Regions from separate parts of the Peribacillus sp. NPDC096447 genome, predicted to be linked through region 1. Evidence: riboswitches for the same ligand, from Rfam matches in the RefSeq annotation. Region 1 holds a riboswitch; each other region holds the start of a gene.
What was found. Region 1 has a riboswitch for cobalamin ahead of ACIQZD_RS12685 ((2Fe-2S) ferredoxin domain-containing protein). Riboswitches for the same ligand answer to the same signal wherever they lie in the genome.

Region 1 (5,329 bases):
TTACGGTCATATTTCATTTTCTTGCCCTTAAATCTGATTGTTCCTGCTGTAGGTTGTAAAAGACCATTTAAATGGAGGAAAAAAGTCGATTTACCGGCACCATTATTGCCTAATAATGCAATTTTTTTACCATGTTTAATCGTTAGCGACAGATCGTTTAAAGCGAACGTTCCATCTGCGAATTGATGGGTGAGGCCATCTATATGAAAAATATGCTCGTCCATTGTTGGGTTGCCTCCAATTTACAAATATCCATTAATAAAGATTAAGCTTCCTAATATTGCAATCGCGATCAGCCAATTGCGTGAGGAATAGGTGTAAGTATCCTCGATATAGGAAAGATTCTCCTGATAGCCTCTTGCGTTCATGGCCATCGTCAATTGTCCAGAGCGCTGCAATACTCCTAAAAATAAAGACGAGATTAGTAATCCGAGAGATCGTATGCCTTTCCTTAATGAAACATACCCCAGCCGTGAAGCTTGTGCTTGGTGAATGGCCAAAGCTGTATCTAAAAAAATAAAGATGAAGCGATAGGTCAATTCTATTAAATCGATCAATAAGGAAGGCACTTTAAATTTTCGCAGCACAGATAGGATGACGGTAATGGGTGTAGTTAAGGTAAGGAAATATAAACAGCTGATGCTGCCTAATACGACAGTGATCAAATTGGCCACTGTACCGACGCTGTCATCGCTGATGAATATTTGCCAGTTCCCGACCTTCCAGGACCACCATATATTCGATATCGATGTAAATTTACTTGTGAAAGAAAAAAGGATGGTAATTGTTCCCGATAGTATAAAAAATCCTGGCAATAGAAGTAATTTCAGATAATAGGAAAGCGGGATTTTTGCCGCAAAAATGATTAAAGCGCTCATCACCGTAAAAGTGATGAGCGAAACGGCCATATCCCTTACCGTTAACGAAAACAGCAAAAGGGAAAGTGCAAAAACCATCTTTTCCAACGGATGTACATCCTTTAGCCCATTGAAATAGGCATATTTATCAATGAGTAACATGCTTCGATTTTTCTTCCAATTCTTGTTTGGTTTGCTTATTCCTTTGTCTCATCACGCCAATGAAATATCCAATGAAACCGGCTCCGATTGCAGCTTGAAGCGCAAATAATAAGCTTTCGGTTTCTGCACCTGGCGGCTCCCAAATACTGTTGAACCATGGCTTGTATTCCGGATGGATCTTAGTGATGGCTTCCTCAGCTTCGCCATCGGCACCGCCAAATTCCGTTCCTTGTTGGGTGATTAACGGTATGGTTGCAAGAATGACAACCAGGAAAAGCAGCAGTAGACTTTTTTTCATATTAACGGGCCTCCTTAGATAAAACTCGCAGCAATTTCAATTCACCTAGATTGTATTTTTTCAAGAAATTCATCACGACGACTGTCAAAAACCCCTCACTGATTGCCAAGGGAATTTGGGTCAGGGCAAAAATCCCTGCAAATTTACTGAAAGAGGCCATGAATCCTCCTACCTCGGATGGAAACGCAAGAGCAAGTTGAACGGAAGTGACCACATAGGTTCCTAAATCTCCAAAAGCAGCTGCCAAGAAAACGGCAAGTGAAAAAGACCACCCCAATTTAGTTGCGCCCTTGAAGACAAAGTAAGCAATGAACGGTCCGCAAACGGCCATGGAAAATGCATTGGCCCCTAATGTCGTCAATCCTCCGTGAGCCAGTAAAACAGCTTGAAATAACAGAACGATGGAGCCAACGACACTCATGGCCAATGGTCCGAATAATATGGAACCCAAACCAACTCCGGTAGGGTGTGAAGAACTTCCCGTAACGGAAGGAATCTTTAGGGCAGATAAAATAAATACAAATGCGCCCGATAGGCCAAGTATCATTTTTGTTTCTGGGTTTTCCCTTACTTTGGACCTAATGGACCGGTAACCCAAGATTAAAAATGGAAACGTCACGGCCCACCAGAATATAGCCCATTCAATGGGTAAAAAGCCCTCCATGATATGCATGGCCATTGCCCGGTTCGGGACAAAAAGCAGTAAGATGACAAAATAAATAATTTTCCAATTGGTTCTTTTCATTCTTTCTCCTTTCAACACTTTTAAATTTTTCTGATCAATCTTGAGAAGAAAAGCGGCGCCCAACATAAAAAGCACTTCTCTCAAAGGAAAGAAGTGCGTAATGAACAGGAATTTTGCAGCATGAACCAACCATGGGCCATTCTGCCTGATCCGCACGCCCATCCTCGTAGGCTGAAACAGTTTCACGCTTCATGGCAGGTCTCCTGGCTTTGGTTCATCATCCGATTACATCCTTCCCATCTCATTTGACAGTGGATTAAAGTTAAAGTAATAGGACTTCCCTTTACAGTGGCGGGACCGCTCCGGATTTTCACCGGCTTCCCTTTTAAGCTGAATTCCGAGAAATTCAACACCATGAAACTTATGTAATTATTTTGAAAATTCTCGTATAGTGTACCATAAAGAAATAATTCCAGCTACACTATCTTTTTTTTTAGGGACGAAGTTTGTTGCAAGGAAAGGATTTTAACTGGTTTTACACTTTTAAACTTTTCTAAACAGTCGGAATAAACTATTGAATTTTGATAAAGTTGTTATATGATAGATTAAGTTAGTTAGAATGTATAATAAAACCAAATATTTCATTTTAAAAGTGCCCTTGTGTTAATAAGCAAGGGATAATAGGGAAATCGGTGATAATCCGATGCAGCCCCCGCTACTGTAAACGCTGATGAAATTGTCGATAGCCACTGGCATGATGCCGGGAAGGGACAAAGTAAAATGAAGCGTAAGCCAGGAAACCTGCTTTTAAAATTGCATGATACTTTTCGGAGGGAAAGGTAGAAGGACTATGACGATTTTGGGAGATTTGGCATGTTTGCCTTTGGCTCCTCATCATATAGTTTTTTTAAAACCTTGACTCTAATGTTAAGGTTTTTTATTTTGCCTTTTCCCTGAACTCAGGAGGAAGAAGATGACTACTTGGAACTTGACGGGTACAAATACGCATCTGTTGATTTGTAATGGGAGCAGCTGCATGAAAAAGGGCGGGGAAGAAGTAACCCAAGCGATTCGCGATGAAATTACTTCAAAAGGACTGGATCTGAAAATCCATACAACCAGGACACGCTGTAACGGAAGATGTAAGGATGCCTGCGTTGTGATTGCCTATCCCCAAGGAAACTGGTATCGAGTGGAAACGCCTGATTTCGGTCGGCAGATCGTCAGTAATATCGCTGATGGTGAGTTTGTTCCACAGATGGTCTATCAATTCTATGATGGGGAAATGACCCCTAATCCAGATTTTCCTGCTCATACGGGTATTTCAAAGAACAAAGCGTAAAAGGAGATGTCTTAATGAGTACAAACGGTAAATTATTCGTCGTGGGCTTTGGGCCCGGGAATTTTGAACACATTACCAAACGTGCCGTCGAAGCCCTTCAAGAAAGTGACTACATCATTGGTTATAAAACTTATGTTGAACTCATTCAGGGATTGCTTACAGATCAAACGATCATTAGTACGGGGATGACTGAAGAGGTATCACGTGCACAGGAAGCAGTGAAACAAGCGGAGCTGGGAAAGAAAGTGGCGGTGATTTCCAGTGGGGATGCCGGAGTTTACGGGATGGCAGGGTTGGTTTATGAAGTATTGATTGAGAAAGGCTGGAAAGAAGAAACTGGAGTGGGCATTGAAGTCATTCCTGGCATTTCTGCAATCAACTCATGTGCGTCTTTACTTGGGGCACCAGTCATGCACGATTCGTGTACGATCAGCCTCAGTGATCATTTAACTCCTTGGGAACTGATCGCTAAAAGGGTTGAAGCAGCTGCAATGGCAGACTTTGTCATTGCACTTTATAATCCGCGCAGCGGCAGGCGGACCCGGCAAATTGTTGAAACACAGAAAATTCTCCTTCGCTACCGCTCGCCGGATACACCTGTCGGGTTGGTGAAAAGTGCTTATCGCGATAGGCAGGATATTGTCATAACCAATTTGCAGGATATGTTGAATCACGATATTGGAATGTTGACCACCGTCATTATCGGTAATTCATCCACCTTTTTATATGATGACAAAATCATCACACCAAGAGGCTATCAGAGAAAATATACTTTGAATTCGGAAAAGCAAACATTGAAGCCGCATCAGCGACTGCAAAAAGAAGCGGAACCGTGGGCATTAGATCAAGAAGCCTTAACAGAGTCCGCTGGAGGAGTTGGATTACTTACAAAAGCACCAGAAAAGAAGCCGGCTTCCTTTGAAATGGCAATGGAGGCCCTGTCAAGAGTCAAGGGTCAAACCGTTAAGCAATCCATTCAGCCGATTGTTCAGCAAAAAATGGAGTCGGTATTCGAACTTGCCGTTAGTCCAGGTGTGGCGAATAAACAATTCACTCCCAAACAAATGATGACACTTGCGGAAGTTGTCGGGGAAAAGGGAACGATGGAATACACGCCAAATCATAAAATCGTCTTAAAGATTCCGACAACGGATCCGGAAGTCATTACGGGGAAATTACAATCAGCAAACTTTCTTTTGTCGCCGATTGGAGATGTACTGACATTAAAAGCCTGTGATTTCTGTGATGGTGAAAAAGCGGAATCCATTCCTTATGCGGATGAAATACACCGGGTGCTTGGCGGAATGAAAATGCCCAAGGAACTGAACATCGGTTTTAATGGGTGTGGGATGGCTTGTTATAGTGCTGTGATGGATGATATCGGGATTGTCTTCCGAAAAGGGAAGTTCGACTTATTTCTTGGAGCAAAACCGGTTGGAAGAACAGCCCATCCGGGTCAGCCGGTTGCGGAAGGCATTGAACCGGAACAGCTTGTTGAACTGATCACGGACATCGTCGGGGAGTATAAGCAAAATGCCCATCCAAATGAGCGGCTTTTTAAATACTTCAAACGTTCGAAAAAGATACAGAATTTTTCTTATCAGGACATCGCTCCCAAAATAAACATAGAGCCTGCGCCTTGTGAAGATTAATCAAGAGGGGGAAAGTAAATGAAAGCAGTTTTGTTCGTAGGACACGGAAGCCGGTTGGCTTCGGGAAATGATGAAGTCCGTCATTTTATTGAAAATATGATTCCGGCAATGGACGAGCGTTTCCTAGTTGAAACGTGCTTCTTGGAATTTGCGGCACCGAATATATCCAAAGGCATTGATAATTGTGTAAAACGAGGGGCTACTGAAGTTATCGTCATACCGATCATTTTGTTGCATGCAGGACATTCGAAATTACATATACCGGCTGAAATAGAGGATGGGAAAACCAAGTATCCAGAAGTGAAATTCACATATGGCCAAACGATCGGGGTC
Region 2 (5,329 bases), on a different contig from region 1:
TGCTACAAAGTCAGCCAAAATTAGAAATCCGCTTCCTATCAACAATGACAGCGGAAGCAAATGTTTATGGTCAGGTCCCCATAACTTTCGGACAAAATGAGGAATGACCAATCCTACAAAGCCAATCGCCCCTGAAACGGCAACCGCCGCCCCTGTCAATGTCGAACCGGCTATCAAGATCCACATTTTCCGCCGCTTAACATTCACACCTAAGTGTTTTGCCCGGTCTTCCCCGAAAGTCATCGCATTCAATTCGCTTGTATTCATGATCAAGATAAAGGAACCAATGATAAAAAACGGCAAAATGATTGCAATATAATTCCATCCGCGCATTGAAACGCTTCCCATCAGCCAGCCGATGATTTGTCTTAATTCATCACCCGTCAGCGCAATCATCAATGAAATGAATGCACTTAAAAACGAGCTGAAAATGATTCCCGTTAAAATGATCGTTTCCACTTTCATGGATCGATCCATTTTTTTTGCAAAAGTCAATACGCAGAGCATCGTGAGCACTGAGCATAAGATGCTCAGTGCCGGAAGAGTGTATAAACCGATGAACGGCAGTGATATATTCAAGAATATTGTCAATACGGCGCCGACCGATGCTCCTGATGAAATACCTAATGTGTAAGGATCAGCGAGCGGGTTCCGGAGCAGCCCCTGAAATGCCGCACCCGCAATCGCAAGCGATGCCCCGACCAAACCCGCAAGCAACACACGCGGCAAGCGGATGTTCATCACGATATTCGTCAGCATCACATCCGGATCAGCAGAAATCGGCAAATGAAAGATCTCCTTGCCGATTATTTGTAAAAGTACGGAAATCGGTACTGACACCGAACCAAAGGAAATGCCTATCGTCATTGCGAATAACAAAATTAACAACGCAATCAAATAAGCAACCGTCCATTTAGTTGTCAAATAGGTTCGGATAGACTTTTTGGGCAAGTTCCTCTACTCCCTCTATCAAGCGTGGACCTGAACGGGTCACCAAGTCTGAATGGACATCAAAGACTTGGCCATTCTTAATGGCATTTACGTCTTGCCATCCTTTTCGGCCCGTCACTTCATTTACTGCGTCTTTCGTATAATAACCATATGTTGTAATGATGACATCCGGATTTGCAGCAATCATCGACTCTTCATCAATTTTTGCCCAACCGTCCAAATCAGCAGCAGCATTATCCGCTGAAATAATATTAAGCATCTCATTCATGAAAGTATTTTTTCCCGGTGTGTATATTTCCGGTGAAGGCGAAACTTCCACTAAAACAGTCTTCCTATCCTCTTCCTTTACGGATTTGGCTTTTTCCTCGATATCCTTGAGCTTCGTTTTCATATCCGCAACGATTTCATCTGCCTTGTCATGTTCTCCCGTTGCCTGTCCAATCATTTCAATAGACTCATAGACTTGGTCAAAGCTTTGTGCATCATTGACTACGAGGACATCTATTCCAGCATCCTTAAGCTGCTGTAAACCCTCATTCGAATTATGGGCACTTGATGCATGGGCAAGAACAAGGTCAGGCTTCATGGAGACAATCAGCTCTGTGTTCATTTCCATTCCGCCAACTTTTTCAATTTCTTTCGTTTCTTCCGGGTAATTATCATTATCGGAAACACCAATGACCTTTTTACCCAAACCAAGTGCAAAGACCACTTCCGTATTACTTGGTATTAACGAAACGATTTTCTTCGGTTTTTGTTCTATCGTTACTTTTTCCCCAGTTGCATCTTTAATCGTAATCGGGAAAGCTTCGTGTTGAGCATGATTCGTTTGCTGCTTTTCTTTTCCTTCATCAGTAGTGTCACTGCAGCCGACCATCATGCCTGCAACAAGCAACATCAACAGTATCAGACCAAAAATTTTCTTCATTTTCATTCCCCACAATCTTTTTATTTAATTTCTTTCCACCTAATAATCTCGGAAGATGCCCCCAAAACAAAAAGCACCTCCCGTTAAACGGAAGGTGCTTGTATGGCAACAATATCATTACGGACTTCTTATGGTCTGCCACACACCTTCCCATCCGCGTAGGTTACAGGTGTACGAATTTTGGCAGGTCTCCTGGCTCATGGTCATCGTCAACGGCACCTTCCCATATCTCATACAGTGGTACACAGCCGTCAGCTCCCATATACAGTGGCGGGACCGCGCTGGCATTTCACCAGCTTCCCTTTTAAGTCATTACGACACCAAATCGTTCATATGTATATAATTTTCACTGCCTTCATTATACACCATGTAAGAATCGATTATTATATGATTTTTCTGAACAGGTTCGAAATGATCCTCCCACCTTCAATGATTTGAAGCATTTTCAATCAGTGACGCAAACCCATCGTCTGATAACCCGGGTGAAATCCGAACTCGATGCAGGGCATGCATCCCTTGTTCCCTTGAAGCTCCCCTAGGTTCGGTAGTGACTGCCATCTGTATCCGGCTTCTTCTGACAGCCTGAGAGTCACTTCGTTATACCGGCCAACCGGATAGGAAAGCACTGTCGTGTCCTGGTCGAGAATACGGTCGAATAGCCCCTTCGACTGGACCATTTCAGCTTCTTGCTGCTCTGCCGTCATGCGGTTCAGCTCCAAATGGTTGATAGTATGGCTTTCGATCGAAATCCCATTCCCGCTCATCTCCATCATTTGATTTTCAGTCAGGTGATGACCTTTATCAATGGACTTCCCGATCATGAAAACAGTTGCTTTCATATCATTTTCTTTTAATATCGGGAAAGCCTCCGTGAAGTTATCTGTATAGCCATCATCAAAAGTAAGCCAGACGCACTTCTCACTTGGCATCCGGTTCTCGGTTAAAACGAGGAATGCTTCTTCAGGAGATAATGTATAGTAGCCATTCTCCCGAAGCCAAGCCATCTGAGAACGGAATTCCTCTCTTGGAACCCGAAGGCGATTACCTTCAGAAATGCTATGATACATCAAGATTGGAAGCTGGACGTCGGACTCGGCCGTTATCCAGTCTTCCGTATCGATTTTGCCCTCCACTTCCTGCCCTTCCGCATTCTGCGGAGCCGTCCTTGTGCCTATACCTTCTAAAATCCCTTGTGAGCATCCAGGTAAAATCAAAATCCCCAGCAATGCAACCATCCATAAAACTCTATATTTTCCCACTATCATTCTCCTGATTTTTTATAGTAAAATAGTACCGGAAAACTAGTGATTAATAAAGTATTCCATTAAATGAAAAAAAGGAAAGATGAGAGCTTAGTGACCTGTTAAGCATTAATGAGGATTTTTTTTCATAAGTATGTGCTATTAGCTTGAAAAGTTTGCCTATAAGAAATATAATAAATAAGTCGTCGACTTTTTTATATGTCCCAGTAGCTCAGCAGGATAGAGCGACAGCCTCCTAAGCTGTAGGTCGTAGGTTCGATTCCTATCTGGGACGCTAATTAAAAAACCCTGTTACAATGCGGTTCTTCCGCGTAGTAACAGGGTTTTTTCTTGTGATTTATGGGGCGGTTAGACAAAGCTAATCACAAGTTCATATAAAAAAATCCGAGCCCTGTAAAACACAGAACTCAGATTTTTTATATCAAGATAACCAATAGTTCCAAACAAAATTCCCTTTAGCTATACTTACTTTCTATCTAAGCCTATCTCGTTGATTTTTTCTTCAAAAATAGGTCCAAAACTTTCAGAATAAGTATTCGTTAAATGTCTATTGTCCCGATAAATTATAACATTGCCAATAATGGGCTGAAATTTACCGTTCACTTTAAAGTAATCTGTTAAGTCAATTTTATGCAATGATTTATTCTCTTTTTCAAATTGTCTCCAAAAGCTTTCGTCTTTCTGATTATCTACTGAATTCATTTTTTTTGTAGTTTCTTCTAGTCCATCTGTTTCTAATGATTCCAGTACATTAAAACTATATCTTGGATCATCACGAACAGCTAACACTTCAATACCATATTCATCTTTAACATACTGCAGCTGATCAACCATCTGTTGCTGTATTTTATTATTAGGCGTATCAGAAGCTGTGGCGTGAGAAATGACTAGATCTACATCTGCATCCTTTAGATAATCGAGAACATTATTGACCCAGATACCTTTCAAATCATCATCCGCATAACCTGTTGAAAAACGTGTACCTGAACGGGTCATATTCAATACACGATAATTATCATCTTTTGTTGCTTGTAATATGGCACCTAACCAATGCTCTGAATGGGAACTGCCGATCAGGGCAATTGTAGCATCGTAATTTTCAGTTTCGCCATATTCCCCAATTTTCAAGTCACTTTCCTTCAACCCTTGGTTACTGCCGTCCAAATGCGCTTGTGGTAAATCATCAAAGACTTCAGAATATGATGGAATTGGTTCTTGATCAGGTATATCATCAGGGTTTTTTACAGCTAACGCTCCTGGATAATTTTTATCGTTTATATTATTTTCCAGTTTATTTTGATCTATATATACTCCAATTAAAAGAGATGCAATCAAGAGTACATTCAAACTGCCCATTATCCCGAGTCTCTTGAATGAGAATTTATTGTCCTTTGAGCTTCGGATTGGTTCTTCTATATACCGAGTCATTAAAAAAGAAAGGGCAATTGATGAAATGATAATAAGCGTTCCGACGATGAATCCTGGAGTTTCTTGGACATTATAACGATAGAACTCCAATAGTACCCAATGCCACAAGTAGATTCCAAAAGCGATTCCACCTAGCTTCACCATTACGGGTGAACCTAAAAAGCGTTTGACACCATATTTTGTATCGCGTGTACCAGACAAAACAATGAATAATGCGCAGGTCATTGGCCATAAGGCAATATACCCCGGAAACATTTCAGATACATTGAAAACTATTCCCGTTAAAATTAAACCGATTAATCCAAGCCACCCTATCACTGTTGCTATATATTTATTTACCTTAATTGATGATAAATTGATACAGAGCAAACTGCCTAAAGCAAATTCCCACACACGTGTCATCGTTATGAAATAAGCCCATGGCTGATTGACAGAGGTTAAATATATGGAGTATATAAAAGAAGAAACAAATAATATTCCTAAAATCGTATTAATTAATGTTTTAACTTTAGTTAATTTATATTTTTTTATTAAAAATAAAATCAAAGTGAATAATAAAAACCAAATTATATAAAATTGTCCTTGTATAGACAAAGCCCAAAAGTGTTCAACAGGTGTTTTCATTTGACTGGAATCTAAATAATCCGTGCTCGAAAAAGCCAGTTGCCAGTTTTGATAGAAAAACATGGAGGCAAATACTTCATGTATAGTTTTATCTAAAATTGATTTAGGTAATAAAAACCAACTTAAAACCAGAACA
Region 3 (5,329 bases), on a different contig from region 1:
TTTCTAAAGTGGCAGTAGAGAAAACGGGAGACATCCAGGCTAAGAAAATCACTTATCGTATCAGCGGACAAATATTTTTTGCTTCTGTCCAGGACTTTGTTTCGAAGTTCGACTTCATGGAAAAAGCCGATGCAATCGTCATCGACTTCACCCATTCCAAAATTTGGGATGATTCAGCAGTCGGTGCTGTTGATACGGTTATCCTTAAATATCAGCTTCTGGGAATACCTGTCCAAGTGCAAGGACTCGATGAAGAAAGTTCTTCATTGCTTGAAAAACTCGCCACCTCAGAAAGTAAAATATCTTGAAGAAGTAACATTCTGCTGAATAGAAACTTTTCAAACCGACAAAATAGATAACATGAATCATTTCCTTTTGAAAGGAGCGAAAAGCATGACACCCGAGCAGGATTATACAGCAGCAAATCTGTCACCGGATTTATTGAATGAACTGAAAAGCTTTGAAAGCAAACTAGGCGAGGAAGCCAATAAAGAATTGATTGTCATCGCCTATGAAAAAGAAAAGGAAGCCTGAATTAAGAAAAAAGACTCAAACACCCTTAATGGATGGTTGAGTCTTTTTTTTGCATGTAAAGAAAAAGGATGCCCAAATTTTTAATGAGCATCCCTTTTCATTTATTACTTGCTGAATACGTCCGTTAAGACCGGCACGATTTGTTTTTTACGCGATACAACGCCTTCTAAGACGGCGATGTTGTTGTTTAATGACACGTCGTATGCTTTTTCCACTGCATAAGCTGCTTTACCAAGAGCCAAGGCAACAGAATCATTAGTCAAGATATCCGTTACGACGAATAGGAATAAGTCCAATTCCTTCACAGCGATTACCGCTTCAATCGCCGCTTCCAATTCAGCTTGCTTTGCAAGGACTTCGTTCGGATCAACAGCATTGACCTGTGCTATCTCCACTTTAGCCATTCCCATGGAGAATTCCTTTGCATCAAGAGTGATAAGCTGGGCAATCGTTTTGTCGCTCAAGTCAGCTCCCGCCTTCAACATTTCCAAACCATATGTTTCAGCGTCGACTCCCGCAATGGCAGCCAATTCCATAGCTGCTGCAACGTCTTGCTCCGTGCATGTAGGTGATTTGAACAATAAAGAATCGGAAATGATGGCAGACAGCATAAGACCTGCGATTGCTTTAGGAACTTCAATGCCGTTTTCTTTATAAATTTTATTTAAAATGGTTGCCGTACAGCCAACTGGTTCCGCACGGTAATATAAAGGATCGCTCGTTTCGAAGTTAGCGATACGGTGATGGTCGATAACTTCCAACACACGGACTTGGTCAATATCTTCAGCACTTTGCTGGCGTTCGTTATGATCGACCAGGATTACTCCATCAGCTTCCCCTGCAACTTTTTCCACAAGACGGGGAGCTTCGAATTTGAATTGGTCCAATGCATATTGAGTTTCACCATTCACTTCACCCAGACGAACTGGTTCAGCGTTGATACCTAACTGCTTTTTCAGATCTGCATAAGCGATTGCTGAACAGATTGTGTCTGTATCCGGGTTTTTATGTCCAAAAACTAATACTTTTTCCAAGATTTTATCCCCTTTTTCATAAATATTTTTCCGCGAATCCCCTCACCGCAATAAGGGAGAGCCACCTTTACTAGACACTTTATTTTAACACAAAATCCCGTAAAATCAGCGCTTGAATTATCCATTCCTCAATAAAATCTTTCATTCCTTCACCCTCTGCCATCACTTTGTCAATAGATAAGGGTTGGTTTTTTTCAAATATATTAGTTGAATTATCATCGTATATGGCTTACGATAATATAAGCAGAAATACTAGATATTGATTACACAAACAATACCAATAACTATATATAGAATTTTTTATAATCCAAGGTGCCAGTGATGGCTGAAAAGGGAATCCGGTGTAAACCCGGAACTGTCCCCGCAACTGTAAATGTGACGAAATGAGAAACCCACTGTATAGCTCTCTATACGGGAAGGACTCAAAGTAGGATGATCATGAGTCAGGAGACCTGCCTTGAATTTTTCACGTTTCTTATTCTTCGGGGATTGAGATGATGAAACGATAGTATAACGGCTATTTTTTCATGGCTCTTTTATTCTATCGTTTGATCCGCTCAATTCTTTGGGCGGTTTTTTTTATTTTAGCGGAAGTTAACAAGGAGGATTATTAATGACTCAAACATATAACTCTACCATAAGTGAAAATGACACAGAAACGAAATCCATCCAGCTTGAGATGTTATCGAAGGAATTCGAAGGCCGTCTCGATATGGAAAAGTTCAAAAAGCGTTTTACAAAATGGCTTGATCGCAAAAGTGACTCAACCGAAGAACAGGCATCAAAAAAACTGATTCAGCTCGCTCTTGAAGGTGTGGATATCGATGCTCCGGATTGGACATTCGTTGCTGCAGCAGAACTGTTGAATACAATGTATAGGGATGCACAAGCCAATCGAGGTTATGCAGGCAAGAGTTATGGCCCATTCTATGAGCTGATCACAGAACTCTCCCAGCTTTCGGAAGGTCAGCGTTATCCAATTTATAAACCAGAACTGCTATCTTCATATACAAAAGCGGAAATTGAGGAATTGGGTTCGGTGATCGACCCGGAAAAAGATAAATTATTCTCTTACATAGGCATCTACTTATTGAACGACCGCTATCTGGCCCGCCCAAAAAAGGACAAGGTCTACGAACTGCCGCAAGAACGTTTCATGATCATCGCGATGGAAATCATGCGAATGGAAAAAACGGAGCACCGCCTGCAACTTATAAAAGAAGCATACTGGGCCATGTCCAACCTTTATATGACCGTTGCGACTCCTACACTCTCCAATGCAGGTAAAACACATGGACAGTTAAGCTCTTGCTTTATCGACGCAATTGAAGATTCCATTGATGGCATCTATCTATCAAACTACGATGCAGCAAAAGTATCTAAATTCGGCGGCGGTGTCGGCCTTTACGTTGGTAAGGTTCGCTCGCTTGGTTCTGATATCCGGGGTTTCTCTGGAAACAGTTCCGGCACAACGCCCTGGATTCGACTATTCAACCAGACAGCTGTAAGTGTCGATCAATTGGGGCAACGTAAAGGTGCCATAGCGATTTACTTGGATGCCTGGCATAAAGATATCATGAGCTTCCTTGATTTGAAGACACAAAACGGGGATGACAGATTAAAAGCCCATGATATTTTTACAGGCGTATGCATACCGGATTTATTCATGGAAGCTGTACGCGACAGAAAAGAATGGTATCTTTTCGATCCGCATACCGTTAAGCAAACCCTTGGATTTTCACTTGAAGATCTTTATGACGAGAAGAAAGGCGAAGGAAGCTTCAGGAATCATTATGCACTTGCTGTCGAGGCCGCAGAAAATGGCACGCTTCCAAACTATAGCTTTGAAAAAATCAATGCGATGGACATCATGAAAAGCATCATGATTTCTCAATTAGAAGAAGGCGTACCGTATATGTTCTACCGCGATGAAGTGAATCGGAAGAATCCCAATAAACATAAAGGTATGATCTATTGTTCTAACCTTTGCACGGAGATTGCCCAAAACCTAAGCCCTTCGACGATCACGGATGAATATGAAACAGAAGATGGAGATGTTGTTGTGGTTCGTAAAAGCGGCGATTTCGTTGTCTGCAACCTTTCATCCATTAACTTGCCACGAGCGGTGGGCAGCGATGTTTTGGAAAGATTGATTCCCATTCAGATCCGTATGCTGGACAATGTCATTGATGTGAATAATCTTCCTGTCAAACAAGCATCCATCTCGAACAAACGTTACCGGGCAATTGGTTTAGGAACGTTTGGATGGCATCATTTACTTGCCACACAGAATATTTATTGGGAATCCGATGAGGCTGTTCAATATGCCGATGCTTTATACGAAAAGATCGCTTACTTAACAATCAAGGCATCCAACGAATTGGCCAAGGAAAAAGGATCATACCCATATTTTGAAGGATCTGATTGGCATACAGGGGACTATTTCGAACTGCGTGACTATACAGATCAAAAGTGGATGGATTTAAAAACAGACGTGCAGGAGCATGGGACCCGTAATGGATATTTAATGGCGATTGCCCCCAATTCATCGACAGCCAAGATCGGTAATTCCACGGATGGAATCGACCCATTATATGAAATTGAATTTTACGAAGAAAAGAAAAACTTCAAATTCAAGGTGACCGCACCAGGCTTGACGCCAAATACGTATGAATATTATAAAAAGACGCGATTCAATTTGGACCAACTGGAAAGCATCAGGCAAAATGCAGCCCGACAACGCCATATTGACCAAGCAATCAGCTTTAATCTGTATGTACACAATACAATCAAAGCGAAGGTCCTGTTGGATATCCATTTAACGGCATGGGAAAGCGGATTGAAATCAACGTATTATGTTCGTTCGACTTCTTCCGAATATGACAATGCCTGCGAAAGCTGTTCAAGTTAACGACAATCTTGACCCAGTAATCTATTCTTAAAGGAGTTTTAACGAATGACCAATCATATCAAAAAAATTCGGATGCTCGAACCGACGCATCCAACCAAGGCAACCGGTGTTTTCAAAGGAGAAGCTTCAGGCTTCCTCCTTTGGAACGATATTCAGTATGAAAAATTCTATGATACCTATACACAGCTCATCAATAACTTTTGGAAGCCTTCGAGCGTGAACATGATTCAGGATAAAAAGCAGTGGGGCGAATTGGATGAAGATATCCAGGACGCTTTTCTCGATATCCTTACGATGATTGCTGGAATGGACAGTCTCCAAACGCCCACTTTAGTAGAAATCCTTCGGTACATCAAAGATCCGGCGGCAAAAGCTATCCTGGCCAACATGGCCCAGCAGGAATCGATCCATAATGAATCTTATTCCTATATCCTTGCTTCGTTGATTCCGGTAGGCAAGCAAAAACAGCTTTTCGACCGCATCAAAGAACATCCTGAAGTGATTAAGCGTAACCAACCGATCGTTGATGCTTATCAAACGTTCGTGGACGATCCCAGCCCACAGCATTTATTTGAGGCACTGATCCATTCAACAAACCTTGAAGGGATTTACTTCTATCTGGCTTTCGCCTTTTATTATAATTTAGGACGCCAAAATCTAATGACCGGTTCCGCTACGATGATATCCTATATTCATCGCGATGAAATGGTCCATTTCGATTTCATTGGAATGCTCATTCAAATACTGATGTATGAATATCCTGAGTTAAATAATAAAGAAAACACGAAGTTCATCTATACAACGATTGAAAAAGCAGTCGAACTCGAAAAGGAATGGTCTGAATATATGC
Region 4 (5,329 bases), on a different contig from region 1:
AATGAATGGAATATCATTTGGACTGGTGTTAGTTATTTATTTGCTTATTCAATTTTTTATTTTTACTACAAATTAGTTCGTAAGTTTATTTTATTAAATTAATGGGTGCTTTTAACCTTAGTCGCTGTAAGTCATATCATCAGCGAACCGGATATTATTCATTTAGTTCTAATGTTGACCGAACACACGAAAATGACCCCATATCAACTTTTTAGGTTTGATACAGGGCATTTGCAATAGTTGCATTTTGACAATTTTGACATCTGAAATTAGTATGCCACGAAACTACAGTAATAATCAAAAACCTTTTACACACGAAAAATCCCCCGTGTACTGTGGGAAGTACCACTAGAGGAAATCTCACGAAGGCTATATGTGAATGACTGATTATATCTATATGTCCATTGTGAGAAATGGGTGACCATAGTAGTGATAAAAATCGCTGACGGTTTTATAACAACCGCAGACGGAACCATTATGGATCATATTTTTATCTGTGGAATTTGATACCCTTAACTTTAACTATTTTCTGTTACCGTAAATTTTTAAAACTTGTACCAACTACTTTAAAATAATATATATGATTAGCTGTTTTTTAGGACGACTTTTTTATTTATTTATTATTAAGATTGTGAAAGAGTGTACTTAAACTAACGGGTGCGTTAGCTTATGATCGGATCTGTCTCTTGTGAAACTAACGGGGCAGGTAGTTCCATAGGAATGCTATTATAAGACCTAACGGGCCTTTTTAAAAGAGGAAAACAGGCCTATAAGGTAAGGTATGATCTTCACTAAACTCAAATGTAGTTTCCTTCTTTTTCACAGAAAGTTAAAGGGAGATAGTGTCTGTTATATATATCCATTGACAATCATTATCATTGTAGATAGTATATTGATGTTATTCGATAGTAGTGTAAGTGCTTACAAAGATAATATTTACAATTTCATATGTAGAAAATAGGTGTCGAATGAAGCTTTAAAAAGTTTTATTTGCTTAATAGGGAAGTCGGTTTAATTCCGGCACGGACCCGCCACTGTGTTGGGAAGCAGTATGTTGCTGTTAGCTTTCAGAAAAAACCACTGGGATATACCTGGGAAGGACTGGAAGTAGTGCCCTGAGTCAGGAGACCTGCCTATTTAAACATCGCTGTTAGACCTACGGGATTTTTAGGGAGGTGGTTAGTATGCTGATAATCATATGTCTGTACGTATGTCATCTATTGCTGGATGGCCAAATGTTTAGGCACCCTATTTCTTTATCACTAAAAGCATTTCTGACCTCTATAAATAGTCAGAAATGCTTTTTTGTTTTTAGTAATTATATAGGGGGAAGAAAATGGTAGAAAATTGGAATGTCCAACGAAAATTAGGAATATGGATGGTTCTCGCAGTTTGTATTCTAGCGCTTATCGGATGTGCAGGAACAGAAGAAACATCAATAAACAAAGGTACAAAAGAAGAATCTTCAGATAAAAAGGCAACTTTAGCTTTCTCGTGGAGTCCAGCAAGCCTTGATCCACATGGTAGTGATAGCTGGGAGGTCATGCGTTCTGGAACAGCGGAAACATTAATTAAACTTAATGAGGAATTAGAGCCTACAGCTTGGCTAGCAAAATCATGGAAACAAGAAAATGACACAACGTGGGTGTTTCAATTACAAGATAATGTAACTTTCCATAATGGAAAAGTAATGGATGCTTCAAGCGTGAAAGAATCATTACTGCGCTCTATGCATAAAGATCAAAGAGCGAAGGGTCTATTGCAAATTAAGTCTATGGAAGCAGTATCAGATACTGAATTGAAAATTGAAACTATACAACCGAATGCGGCTTTAATAGCGTCTTTAGCTGACCCGTCGACAATCATTGTAGACGTAGCGACTATAGATGCCAAAGATAGCTATCCTGCTTTTACAGGAGCATTTAAAATTAAACAATTTAATCAAGATGAATCACTTATTGTTGAAAGATATGAAGATTATTGGGGAGAAAAAGCAATATTATCTGAAGTGACCATTAAATTTATCGCTGATGCCAATACGAGATTAATGGCCTTACAATCTGGAGATGTAGACGGAGCAACCGATATTTCTGTCGATAATATTGCTGTTTTAGAGAAGAATAAAAAATTTGAAGTGCTAACAGCTACTTCATTGAGAACACATATGCTGATGTACAATATGGAATCTCCACTATTTAAAGAGTTGGCATTGAGAAAAGTCGTAGATATGTCGATTCCACGTGAAGAGATTGTAAGTTCTGTCATGAAAGGGCAAGGGACTGTAGCGCATAGTCCATTTTCTCCTGTATTACAGTTTGGTAAAGTGGAAAATAAAGAAGAAACTGAATCTGTCAATCAATTAATGCAGCGAGAAGGTTGGAAGAAAAATGCTAAAGGTATGTGGGAAAAAGAAGGAAAGCCATTTGAAGCGACATTATTAACGTTTCCACAGCGTCCAGAATTAACAGTAATGGCAGAGGTAATCCAGAATAAATTATTAGCTGAGGGAATGAAAGTCAATATCCGTCAAGTAGAAAATATCGATGATACATTAGCGAATGAGGATTGGGATTTATCGATGTACAGTATGTTGACGGCACACACGGGTGATCCTCAATACTTCTTAGAAATATTTTACCGACCTAATAGTGAATCAAATGTAAGTAAATATTTGTCTCCTTCAGTCGATCGAATGATTAGTCAGCTAAGTCAAACAACTGATTTTGATGAGCGTAATCAATTAGCTATCGGAATACAAGAGGAAATTAATGAAGATATTCCGCATTCATATATCGTTTTTCCAAATACAGTATTTGCTGTTAAAGACGGTTTAAAAGGATTTGTAGCTCATCCAATTGAGTATTACTATAATCATTCGCAAATTGATGTGGAATAATGATTAGGTTTTTAATAGAACATCTGATTCAATTAGTTCTTGTCATTTTTTGTGTAGCTACGCTTACTTTTTTACTTTTAAGGTTATCGCCTGGAGATCCAGCTATGATTATGTTAAAAACGAATGATGTTCCTGCATCAAACGAAGCGTTGGATTCATTAAGAACAGAGCTAGGAATAACGGAATCAATAGGGAGTCAATATATACAATGGTTAAAGGATGTTTTTACTGGGCGGTGGGGTAATTCCTATGTTTCTAAAAAGCCGGTAGTAAATGAATTATTTGAGAGATTACCGGCTACTTTAGAACTAGCAGGCGCTAGTTTATTAGTTATGCTAGCCATTACTTTTATTTTGGGAATTTCAACAGCAATCTATTCAGAGGGATTATTAGATAAAATCGGCAGACTTATGGCTCTTTTAGGTTCCGCAGTTCCTTCTTTTTTGCTTGGATTTTTATTCATTTATTTATTTTCTGTTCAATATGGCGTGCTTCCTTCTATGGGGCGTAGTACGTGGCAACATCTTGTTTTACCCGCACTAACACTGGGGTTAGGGTTGGGAACAGTTTACGCTCGAGTTTTACGTACGAATATGTTGGATATGATGAATCAGAATTTTGTCAAAGCTGCTAGAGCAAGAGGGATGTCAAAGAGACGAATATTAGTTTTTCAAGTGTTTAAGCATGCTTTATTGTCCATTGTGACGATGATAGGGACAAGTTTTGCGTTTATGTTAGGTGGAAGTATTATTGTAGAATCCATTTTCTCTTGGCCGGGTTTGGGTCGATATATTATTGAGTCGATAAATATACGCGATTATCCAGTCATTCAAGGCTATGCTATTTTCGCGTCCATTCTATTTGTTGCTATTCATACGATTGTAGATTTCATTTATGTTCTAGTAGATCCGCGGTTAAGAGTTCGTTAGGAGGAAGATTATTTCATGCAGAAGGTGCTGTATCGGTTAGATATAAACTTAATAGTAGGGATCGGATTACTTATGCTGATCTTTTTCGTGGGAATCTTTGCCCCCTGGATTTCTCCTCATGATCCTATAGCTGTTAATCTAGCTAATAGACTATCTTCTCCAAGTTGGATGTATCCATTTGGCACCGATCATTTAGGTCGGTGCATTTTATCCCGAATTATTTATGGAATTAGAATAAGTGTGACAGCTGCTTTTCTCATTATGTTGTTTACTTTAATGATTAGCATCCCAATTGGGCTAGTAACAGGATATGTACGCGGTAAAACGGATCATATTTTTATGCGAATGATTGATAGTACGTTAGCTATTCCTGATATTGTCCTCACCATTACGATTGTCGGTTTGTTAGGACCTGGATTTATAAATATGATTATTGCCATCATTATCGTTCGTTGGGCGAATTATGTTCGCTTCATTCGTAGTCTCGTGATTAAAGTTTGTAAAGAAGATTATATATTATCAGCACGCATGTCAGGAAATACTCATCCGCGTATTATGCAACGTTATATTCTCCCGCAAATTTTTACACCCGTTCTTGTTTTTAGTGCATTAGATATGGGGAAAATCGTTCTTGCTATTGCAGGACTTTCTTTTTTAGGGTTAGGAATTCAGCCACCAACTCCTGAATGGGGGTCGATGTTGCGTGATGCAACGGCTTATTTTCAAATTGCTCCACATGTAATATTTTTTCCGGGATTAGCCATTTTATTTTTCGTATTAGCATGCCAATTAATTAGTGATCGATTTAGAAAATTAGATTCTACTACTCATAAAGAGGTGTAAGATGAAGGCAAACATAGATCCTTTATTAAGTATGGAACATGTAGAAATTTCTTATCAAGATGCAGGAAAGTGGAAAACAATTGTCCATGATATATCGTTTCAGTTATTTCCTGGTGAAATGGTTGCTCTTACTGGCCTAAGTGGTTGTGGAAAAAGTTTAACCGCACATGCATTGGTTGGACTGTTAGACAAAGGATTTCGTGTGACGAATGGGCAAATCATATACAAGAATGAAAATATTCTTGAGTTTGATGAAAGACGTTTAGAACAGCTTCGTCGTGATGAAATCGCATTATTGATTCAACATTCATTAAATGGATTAAACCCTATTCAAACGGTGAAAAAGCAAATGGTCGAAACAGTAAAGCTAAAGAAAAAGTGGGACAAAAACGATATGCAAATCTCACTACTTTCTTTATTAAAACAAGTTGGTTTGCTTGATTCAGAGCAGATTTTATCTTCATATCCTTTTGAATTAAGTGGGGGAATGCGACAACGAGTATTATTAGCAATGATGTTAAGTTTACAACCAAAGATATTTATTGCAGATGAACCAACGACTGCTCTTGATGTAATCAATCGTGAAAAGGTTTTAGCGTTACTTAAGCAGCTGCAAGAGGAATTGAATTTGACGATTCTACTCATTTCTCATGATGATAAA

Region 2: it holds a riboswitch for cobalamin, as region 1 does, so the genes downstream of both, ACIQZD_RS16690 (ABC transporter substrate-binding protein) here and ACIQZD_RS12685 ((2Fe-2S) ferredoxin domain-containing protein) in region 1, are expected to answer to the same signal.
Region 3: it holds a riboswitch for cobalamin, as region 1 does, so the genes downstream of both, ACIQZD_RS10220 (ribonucleoside-diphosphate reductase subunit alpha) here and ACIQZD_RS12685 ((2Fe-2S) ferredoxin domain-containing protein) in region 1, are expected to answer to the same signal.
Region 4: it holds a riboswitch for cobalamin, as region 1 does, so the genes downstream of both, ACIQZD_RS25825 (ABC transporter substrate-binding protein) here and ACIQZD_RS12685 ((2Fe-2S) ferredoxin domain-containing protein) in region 1, are expected to answer to the same signal.

What each region holds. Positions count from the first base shown of each region.
Region 1 covers NZ_JBIWEV010000003.1:291,009-296,337, reverse strand. Annotated here, with positions in the region: gene ACIQZD_RS12710 (energy-coupling factor ABC transporter ATP-binding protein) at 1-224, opposite strand, end outside; gene cbiQ (cobalt ECF transporter T component CbiQ) at 243-1,019, opposite strand; gene ACIQZD_RS12700 (energy-coupling factor ABC transporter substrate-binding protein) at 1,006-1,317, opposite strand; gene ACIQZD_RS12695 (energy-coupling factor ABC transporter permease) at 1,319-2,062, opposite strand; gene ACIQZD_RS12690 (hypothetical protein) at 2,097-2,255, opposite strand; cobalamin riboswitch at 2,239-2,434, opposite strand; cobalamin riboswitch at 2,636-2,825, shown strand; gene ACIQZD_RS12685 ((2Fe-2S) ferredoxin domain-containing protein) at 2,976-3,344, shown strand; gene cobJ (precorrin-3B C(17)-methyltransferase) at 3,359-4,996, shown strand; gene ACIQZD_RS12675 (sirohydrochlorin chelatase) at 5,015-5,329, shown strand, end outside.
Region 2 covers NZ_JBIWEV010000004.1:476,160-481,488, forward strand. Annotated here, with positions in the region: gene ACIQZD_RS16685 (FecCD family ABC transporter permease) at 1-951, opposite strand, end outside; gene ACIQZD_RS16690 (ABC transporter substrate-binding protein) at 914-1,879, opposite strand; cobalamin riboswitch at 2,045-2,219, opposite strand; partial or broken gene ACIQZD_RS16695 (polysaccharide deacetylase family protein) at 2,306-3,144, opposite strand; tRNA gene ACIQZD_RS16700 (tRNA-Arg) at 3,342-3,415, shown strand; gene ACIQZD_RS16705 (acyltransferase family protein) at 3,607-5,329, opposite strand, start outside.
Region 3 covers NZ_JBIWEV010000002.1:672,967-678,295, forward strand. Annotated here, with positions in the region: gene ACIQZD_RS10205 (SulP family inorganic anion transporter) at 1-308, shown strand, start outside; gene ACIQZD_RS10210 (hypothetical protein) at 394-534, shown strand; gene ACIQZD_RS10215 (manganese-dependent inorganic pyrophosphatase) at 639-1,568, opposite strand; cobalamin riboswitch at 1,862-2,042, shown strand; gene ACIQZD_RS10220 (ribonucleoside-diphosphate reductase subunit alpha) at 2,182-4,479, shown strand; gene ACIQZD_RS10225 (ribonucleotide-diphosphate reductase subunit beta) at 4,525-5,329, shown strand, end outside.
Region 4 covers NZ_JBIWEV010000018.1:7,525-12,853, forward strand. Annotated here, with positions in the region: gene ACIQZD_RS25820 (hypothetical protein) at 1-102, shown strand, start outside; cobalamin riboswitch at 943-1,151, shown strand; gene ACIQZD_RS25825 (ABC transporter substrate-binding protein) at 1,337-2,896, shown strand; gene nikB (nickel ABC transporter permease) at 2,896-3,825, shown strand; gene nikC (nickel transporter permease) at 3,841-4,668, shown strand; gene ACIQZD_RS25840 (ATP-binding cassette domain-containing protein) at 4,670-5,329, shown strand, end outside.